Regions from separate parts of the Shewanella sp. ZOR0012 genome, predicted to be linked through region 1. Evidence: predicted binding sites of a transcription regulator. Region 1 holds the regulator's gene; the other holds the start of a gene.

Region 1 (4,358 bases):
ATACTCAACCGAATATCCCTTAGCAAACAGCTGATCGAGGTATTCACGGAACACGGCCGTATAGAGTTTGTTGCCGTTAAAACTACGGCGAATAAAGAAAGCCCCGCCACGGCGGAACAGCGGCCCCGCAGGCCAGAAGTTTAGGTTGATACCCGCAGCAATATGCGGTGGCACCATACCTTGGTAATACAGAATGTAAGATAACAGCAGGTAATCCATATGGCTGCGATGGCAGGGCACATACACAATCTCATGACCATCGTGGTGTAACTGCCGAATATGCTCAGCACCTTTGATGTTAATACCGCTGTAGAGCTTGTTCCATAACCACGTTAAAAAGCGCTCAGCAATACGTACGAGACTATCGGAATAATTTGCTGCAATTTCATCAAGATATTCAATTGCCGTTTCACGCGCTTGGGTTTCAGAAATCTTCTTGCTCGCGGCTTCTTCCTGAATCGCCTTACGTAAGGATTCAGATTTCAGCAAGGAATGGAATAACGCCTGACGATTAGGCAACACAGGCCCCGTCATCACCTTACGTTGGCGACGGAAATGCACTCTCGCTACTCGAGCCAATTTATGGGCAATGCCCATATCGGTACCATGTTCGTCGGCCATGTAACGCAGCGATACCGCATTAGAAAATTGCACAAAGTTATGACGACCTAAGAATAAGATCATCAAACACTTGCGTAACCAAGTAGGGTTCTCGCGCTCAAGCACTGCCGCCTTCATGGTGTCGTCTTCTTTACCCGGAGTACGACCCCAATACAGACTCACAGGCACCAGCTGGATATCTAACTCTGGCTTTTCCTTATGGACGGCCAACAAACGCATAAAACATTCGAGGAATGGCTCATTACTGGCGCGTTCACCAAATAAAGGCTTACGACCTTCAAGGCATACCACCCGTGGCGCCACAACGCCATTCACCACCAGCGGCTCGTAAGGGCTTGGCAAACCAAGTTTCGTGGTGATCTCGCTTAACGCAGCAATATCACTCAGGGATTCTGTTTTCATTACATAAGCAAGCGGTCTGGAGGCATCCAGATTCAGATCGGCAAAGGGATCCTGTGGCACAACAATAGTGTGCACTAAGTGCTTTTGGATCCAACGTAATGATTTCAACCAAAGAGAGTCTTGTTTAGGCATTATTCTTATGCAATGTAAGTACGTTCATTAGCCCCATAGAATACCAGATTCTAGAGAATATACCCAAACAACCTAAAGATGCAGGATTCAGCGGCTGATTTTAATGACTTAGTAACGCACTTTAGGCGACACCATTTATTGATACCGTGCAAATGGCATTCACCCCATAGATGACGATTACGGTTATTTGCAGATCTAGCTGACCAAGTTAAAAGTGGTTAATACTTGCACTACCAATAATACTGTATATACTAACAGTAACTGTATAGAAAAACAGGAAAGACCATGAGACCGTTGACGCCACGCCAAGCCGAAATTTTAGAGCTGATTAAACGTAATATTGCCGAGACTGGCATGCCACCCACTCGGGCCGAAATTGCCACCCGTTTGGGTTTTAAAAGTGCAAATGCCGCAGAAGAACACCTTAAGGCATTGGCGAAAAAAGGCTGCATCGAGATCATGCCTGGTACTTCCCGCGGGATCCGTCTCCCTGTAGAGGAAGAAGATAACCGCGAAACAGGCTTGCCACTGATTGGCCAAGTGGCAGCGGGTGAACCTATTCTCGCCCAAGAGCATGTCGAACAGTATTACCAAGTCGACCCCAGCATGTTCCACCCTGCTGCCGATTTCCTGCTGCGCGTAAAAGGCGACAGTATGAAGAATATCGGCATCCTTGAGGGTGACCTGCTTGCCGTTCATAAAGTACAACAAGCGCGCAATGGACAAGTTGTTGTTGCTCGCGTTGATGATGATGTAACCGTAAAACGCTTTGAAAAAAAAGGTAATTTAGTCTACCTACATGCCGAGAATGAAGACTATTCACCGATTAAAGTCGATTTGAGTTTCCAAAGTCTAACAATTGAAGGGCTCGCCGTAGGGGTGATCCGCAATGGAGATTGGCTATGAACAAACTATTAGGTAATGCCCCGCGTCACCCCGGTTTATGGCTCGATACGGTTCGAGATACAGAGACCGACTGGCAGCATACATCAATAGTCACTATGCCAACTCAGAGCCAAGGGCGCCAAGAGCTGACACAGCTGAGCAAACAACTTGCCCAACTGAGCCAACAGGGAAGATGGATAGTGCTCATCAACCCACCTAGTATTGGCTACAAGCAGCTATTAGCAAACGCAGGTGTGCGTATGGATCGCGTACTATTGGTTCACGCAAAAGATGAGGTCGAAACCCTTTGGGCGATGGAAAAAGCCTTAACCAGTGGCACATCTAGCGCAGTGATTACTTGGATTAACGCCCTAGATACTCGCGATAATCGTCGCCTACAAATTGTAGCAAAGAGCGCACGTGCAATGGGTATCGTGCTTGAAGGTTCAACGAATGACCAACCTTCTAGCACCAATCTCACACAATCGGCTAAATTTACTCAACCCGCATTTTTCAGCTCTGTTCATTAAAAATTTTTCACACCGTATTTAGCCTTGAAAGCCGCCTCACCTGTGAATGTGAGGCTTTTTTTTGGCAATTTTTCAGACAATTAGAAAAAGAAGTGATCTTGATCAATTTTTAAACAGCAAGTATGTTTGATTTAGGCGCACATGATATATCGCCTGTTTAGGCAGAAATATCGCGTTATTTTCGAATATCGCTCGCCCACAAAAATTGAGAATAATGGGTTTATTCAGCAGTATGTGCCAGTGTGGCTAATACCAGCAGTAACAATACTTGATCAAAAGTAAGCCGCCAACGCACGTTGAAGTCAGAAACACTTTTTTGGGAACTGAAGAGTTTGCATAGAGTTGAGACTTACTGTGTTGCTCTTCTTTGTAGTTGCTATTTGCAATTAGCAGAGGAGAAGTCTTGTGAAGCAATGGTTGTATTGTTTACTCGTGGTGCTATTCGCCCCACCGTTGGCCGCAGCAGACATGCGGTTCAATATGACGCCTGGCGTAACAGAAATCAGTGGCAAGGTATACCACCTGCACATGACGATTCTGTATATCTGCTGCGCGATAGGCTTAGTGGTTTTTGGCGTTATGATTTATGCCATGATCAACCACAGAAAATCCAAGGGCGCGGTCGCGTCACACTTCCATGAGAGTACAAAAGTTGAGATCGCTTGGACGATAATTCCCTTTATCATTCTGATCTTAATGGCGATTCCGGCAACTAAAACTCTGATTGCCATGGAAGACCCCAGCAATGCCGATCTCACGGTAAAAGTCACAGGATCGCAATGGAAGTGGCATTACAGCTATTTCGATCAAGATATTGAGTTTTACAGTATTCTCGCCACACCAAGACCTCAAATCGAAGGTAGTGAGGCCAAGGGAGAGCACTACTTACTCGAGGTCGATAAGCCCCTTGTCCTGCCTGTAAATAGAAAAATCCGCTTTCTGATGACTTCTGAAGATGTTATCCATTCATGGTGGGTACCAGATTTTGCAGTGAAAAAAGATGCTAACCCAGGGTTTATCAACGAGGCGTGGACCCGTATCGATAAACCCGGCATTTACCGTGGTCAATGTGCCGAACTTTGCGGCAAAGATCATGGATTTATGCCGATAGTGGTTCAGGCACTGCCCGAAGCCGAGTTCGATGCTTGGGTTGCAGAACAAAAACAAGCTGCCAATGCCGCAGCGCAAGCCGCACAAGCCGCCTTATCACAAACACTGAGTAAAGAAGAGCTGATGACTCAAGGTGAGCAAGTTTACCTTGGTCACTGCGCAGCCTGCCATCAACCTAATGGCGAAGGTCTCAAAGGCGTATTCCCACATCTCAAAGGCAGCCCCATCGCTACTGGGCCACTGAGCGGTCATCTTGAAATCGTGCTCAATGGTAAAACGGGTACGGCCATGCAAGCCTTCAGTAAACAATTAACGCCCCAAGAAATTGCCGCAGTGATTACCTATGAGCGTAATGCGTGGGGCAATAACACTGGGGATGCGGTGCAAGCCAAAGACGTTGATGCCCATAAATCCGGTGGCACCAATAGCGAACCAGTAACAACGACTCCGCCCCCCTCAACCACCGATGCGCCCAAAGCGGCGACAGAGCCCATCGCCAGTGTCGACCCCGCGAGTCTTCCCACGCTTAGCCATGATGAACTGATGGCCGAAGGAGAAAAGACCTATGCCACAGTTTGCGCCGCCTGCCACCAGCTAACGGGTGCAGGTATGCCTCCCGCCTTCCCCGCCCTTGCTGGTAGCGTTATTGCAACAGGCCCAGTCGCCAATCACATCGAT
Region 2 (4,358 bases), 2.8 Mb from region 1:
GGAATGAGTTTGGGTGAGTCATCTTTACTATAGTAGTAATAACCTGCCGCAGAGAGCAGGATGACGAGCACAATCGCAATCAATGCAAAGCGATTGCTGCTAGACGAGGTCTCTTGAGGTGTAATTCTATCATCTTGATTAACTTGCATTTTACATCCTTCGCTTCAGTGTCAAGGTAATGTGGTGAATATCATGCAGCTAACATTAAAGTGCAAGTGCCGCCTTTTAGGTTGCAAGTTCATTTTGCAAGTTTACACGCGCTTGTCCATAGCGGTTAGCTGAACAGGTTGAATTTATTTTACCTTGAAGGGGTTAGCTTAAGGTTTACGCTTGGACATATTGTTGCCTATGCCCAAGCCAACGATGAATAATGGCATCAACCGCATCGGGTGCTTGCGACATCACATGATTCGCAAGCTTTTGGATATGTGGTATAAGCGCTTGATCTCTAACTAAATCAGCTATCTTAAGTTCGGCTAGCCCTGTCTGTTTAGTGCCTAACACTTCACCGGGACCACGTATCTCTAGGTCTTTCTGTGCGATAACAAAACCATCATTACTCTGCCGTAGGACATTCAACCGCTGACTTGCGGTTTGACTCAGTGGCGCCTTGTAGAGTAACACACAATGACTGGCTACGGCACCGCGCCCTACTCGTCCTCGCAGTTGATGCAACTGTGCAAGTCCCAATCGTTCGGGGTTTTCGATTATCATCAGGCTAGAGTTAGGGACATCGACGCCGACCTCAATTACTGTGGTTGCCACCAATAAGTTGATGGTTCCCGCTTTAAAGTCCGTCATAATTTGTTGCTTTTCAGCACTTTTCATCCTGCCGTGTACTAAACCTATGGTCAGCTCCGGCAGTGCTTGGCGCAATTCTTCAGCGGTATCTTCGGCGGCCTGGCACTCGAGGACTTCGGACTCTTCAATCAAGGTACAGACCCAATAGGCTTGGCGTTTGTCCGTGATCACGCTGTTGCGGACGCGCTCGAGTACTTCATTACGGCGCGAATCGGGTATGGCGACTGTGGTGACGGGTGTGCGCCCTGGGGGTAACTCATCGATAATCGAGGTGTCGAGATCGGCGTAGGCTGTCATGGCTAACGTCCGTGGGATCGGGGTTGCCGTCATAATCAACTGATGGGGATGAAACCCTTGATTGATACCTTTTTCCCTGAGTCCCATCCGCTGGTGGACACCAAATCGGTGCTGCTCGTCGATGATAATTAAAGCGAGCCTATGGAAGATAACCTGTTGCTGAAAAATGGCGTGGGTGCCGATCACCATTTGTGCCGCGCCAGATTCAATATCCGCTAAAGATTGCGCCCGAGCTTTACCTTTAAGCTTACCCGCAAGCCAACCGACTTTTAATCCTAGTGGTTCAAACCACGCGGCAAAGTTAGCTGCATGCTGCTCGGCGAGTAATTCGGTGGGCGCCATCATGGCCACTTGATAGCCGTTTTCAATCGCTTGAAGGGCGGCGAGGGCGGCGACTAAGGTTTTGCCTGAGCCGACATCCCCTTGCACTAAGCGCATCATGGGGTGCGGTTGTGCTAAATCTTTACCTATCTCGGCAACGACACGTTGCTGCGCGCCTGTGGGTTTAAAGGGCAGTGAGGCGAGAAAAGGCTTTAGTAATTGCCCCGTGGCATGCATGGTCACGGCGGCGTCGAGGTTACTGCGTTGTCTTAGGCGTAGCATACTCAGGTTGTGGGCGAGTAATTCTTCCTGCACCAGTCGCTGCTGCGCGGGGTGTTGACCAAGCTCTAAATCAAATTGTGAAATCCCCGCATGGGGGCGATGCAGGGTTTGCAGCGCCTGTTTTAGGCTCATGTTGTTTGGCTGCAAATGGGCGGGTAATAACTCGGTCAAGCCGCCATCTTCTAATAATTCAAGTGCCTGTTCGGTGAGCTTAATCCAACTCGCCTGTTTTAAGCCCTCGGTGGTGGGATAAATCGGCGTAAGTGTATCGCTTAGGTGAATATCCTCACCCGGATAGACGATTTTATATTCGGGGTGCACGATTTCCGCTTGATGACTTCCGCGACGAATTTCGCCATAGGCACGGATCATTAATCCATTTTGCATCGCATTGCGCTGCGCCATTGAAAAGTTAAAAAAGCGAAGGCTCATGCTGCCAGTATCGTCACGCACATTGCAGACGAGCATGCGTTTACGGCCTTGAAGGATTTGAGTCGACTGGATTTCGGCCTCAATGGTGCCGTAATTTCCGGGCATGAGTGCGGCGATGGGATAGATTTGAGTGCGGTCTTCGTAGCGCAGGGGCAAGTGAAACAGCAGATCTTGTACTGTTGTGATGCCGAGTTTGGCGAGTTTTTCCGCGACTCTTTTGGCGACGCCCTTGAGTTCGGTGATCGGAACAAGATCCAATTGCTGCAAGTCGTTAGCACTCAATCACTGTTAATTTATACATATACTAACAGAGAATAAACGTAAGGCAATCTTGGGGGATAGACTGTGGTTAAGTGCGCTATGTAAAGAGGCTGAATGAGCAATATTGGAATTAAAAATAGCCTCTTATCTTATACGTCGAGTTATCTTATTAATATTAAATGAATATTCTATAATTTCGAGCCTAAAACAGGAGCAAAAATTAATATTCTTTATTATAAAGTACACTTTTTGTTATTTTGTGGTTTAATCGAAGTGTTGGTTGCCATTGAGTTGTTTTGGTAATTATGCGGTAACAAGGTTGTGAATCGATAATAATAAAGTGACCTCTGTGATGGATCACATGCGGGGAAACACGGTCGAGGAGTACTCGCCTTTGCATCTATTATGTTTACGTTGTTTATGGATAGGCATACTGTGTTTTGCTTTGCCTGCGTGGGCTAAATTGGATGTGGTTTTTTTTAATCCAGGCGCGGTTACGGATAGCTTTTGGGGTGATGTCGATAAATTAATGCAGGTGGCTTCATCAAAGCTTGATATTAATTTGCAAATCATACATTCAGATCGCAATCACTTTAAAATGATTGCTCAATTAGAAACGTTACTAAAATCTCAGCCATCACTTCCTACTCATATTATTTTAGTGAATGAGAAGCAGTCTGCGATAAAAATGTTGCAGATGCTTTATCAATATCCCATATATGTTCAATTGATTTTAAATGATATTTCTGTCGCCGAGCGAGAACACTTATTGGCAGATCCACATTGGCAAACTTATTTATTACCAGCGCTTATCCCAGATAACTATGCTATTGGTGCTGATACCGCTAAAAATTTGCTAAGTCGTTTAGAAAATAAAAAGGCTAAGGTTTTATTAATCTCGGGCGATAAATCTACGCCCGCATCAGTGTTAAGAACTCAAGGCGCTAATGATTATTTCTTTATGCAACCCAATGTTATTGTTACTCAAACGGTATATGGTCAATGGCGTGAAGATATTGCTTATGATCAAACATTAACCTTGCTCAGCCGTTATCCGGATTTAACCTTAATCTGGACGGCGAACGATAAAATGGCTATCGGAGTGGTAAAAGCACTCCGCGAAAAGGGCCTTGAACCTGGACGTGATGTACTGGTCAGTTCGATTAATACTTCCCCTGAGATTTTGTCGCTCTGCCAAGAACGTAAAGTGAGTGCTCTGGGAGGTGGGCATTTTTTAGCGGGTGCTTTAGGGTTAATTCAGCTCAAACAATACCAAGAGACCCAACGTTATTCCTCCTATGAGGATATAGAACTCTTTAGGGTACTTAATCCCGATTCAGCTTTTTATCAGAAGTTAGTTGCAAGGTATTGGGCTGGGATTTTTAAGACACAAATAGTGGATAAGTTATCACAACAGTAATTAATAGGTATTCATGAAGCATCGTAATCATTCCATCAGTCATAGAATGACGCTCACTATTATTGGGGTGAGCTCATTTTTTGCTGTCCTGACCATGCTGGTGCAGTTAGTGTGGAATTATCAAGAAAGCATTGATAATACAACTGCCGATATTCGTGAATATTCCGAATCGATCTTACCCACTATTGCTAAGTCACTTTGGGATGTGGACCATGGTCTGTTATCTGATTTGCTTTCAGGCTTGGGCATGATGCCGATGGTGTCGAGTGTCAATTTAGAGAGTATCGATGGCGTAGCCATGCAGTTGGGCAAGGCGATTCACGCTAAGGATTCCCGACAAACTCTGTTTCGTTACCCAATTATGTATCAGGAACAACAGATTGGTATGCTGACTGTCGGGCTGGATACGGACAAACTCTATTACGAATTATGGCAACAATTGATCATTATTGTCTTAGGCAATGGGCTTAAAACCTTACTGATGATTTATCTTATCCTTACGCTGGTGCGTTTATTGGTGACCAATCGTTTATCGGAATTGGAG

The links. The regulator LexA, encoded in region 1, represses DNA repair genes until DNA is damaged. The targets are predictions, from matches to a motif close to TACTGTATNNNNATACAGTA.
Region 2: the regulator LexA is predicted to act here: its motif matches at 2,417-2,436, upstream of recG (ATP-dependent DNA helicase RecG).

What each region holds. Positions count from the first base shown of each region.
Region 1 is NZ_JTLE01000094.1:2,993,964-2,998,321, reverse strand. It holds gene plsB (glycerol-3-phosphate 1-O-acyltransferase PlsB) at 1-1,155, opposite strand, end outside; gene lexA (transcriptional repressor LexA) at 1,441-2,061, shown strand; gene L976_RS14830 (cell division inhibitor SulA) at 2,058-2,570, shown strand; gene coxB (cytochrome c oxidase subunit II) at 2,976-4,358, shown strand, end outside.
Region 2 is NZ_JTLE01000094.1:182,678-187,035, forward strand. It holds gene L976_RS02685 (DUF3014 domain-containing protein) at 1-149, opposite strand, end outside; gene recG (ATP-dependent DNA helicase RecG) at 325-2,400, opposite strand; gene L976_RS02695 (ABC transporter substrate-binding protein) at 2,789-3,814, shown strand; gene L976_RS02700 (sensor domain-containing diguanylate cyclase) at 3,828-4,358, shown strand, end outside.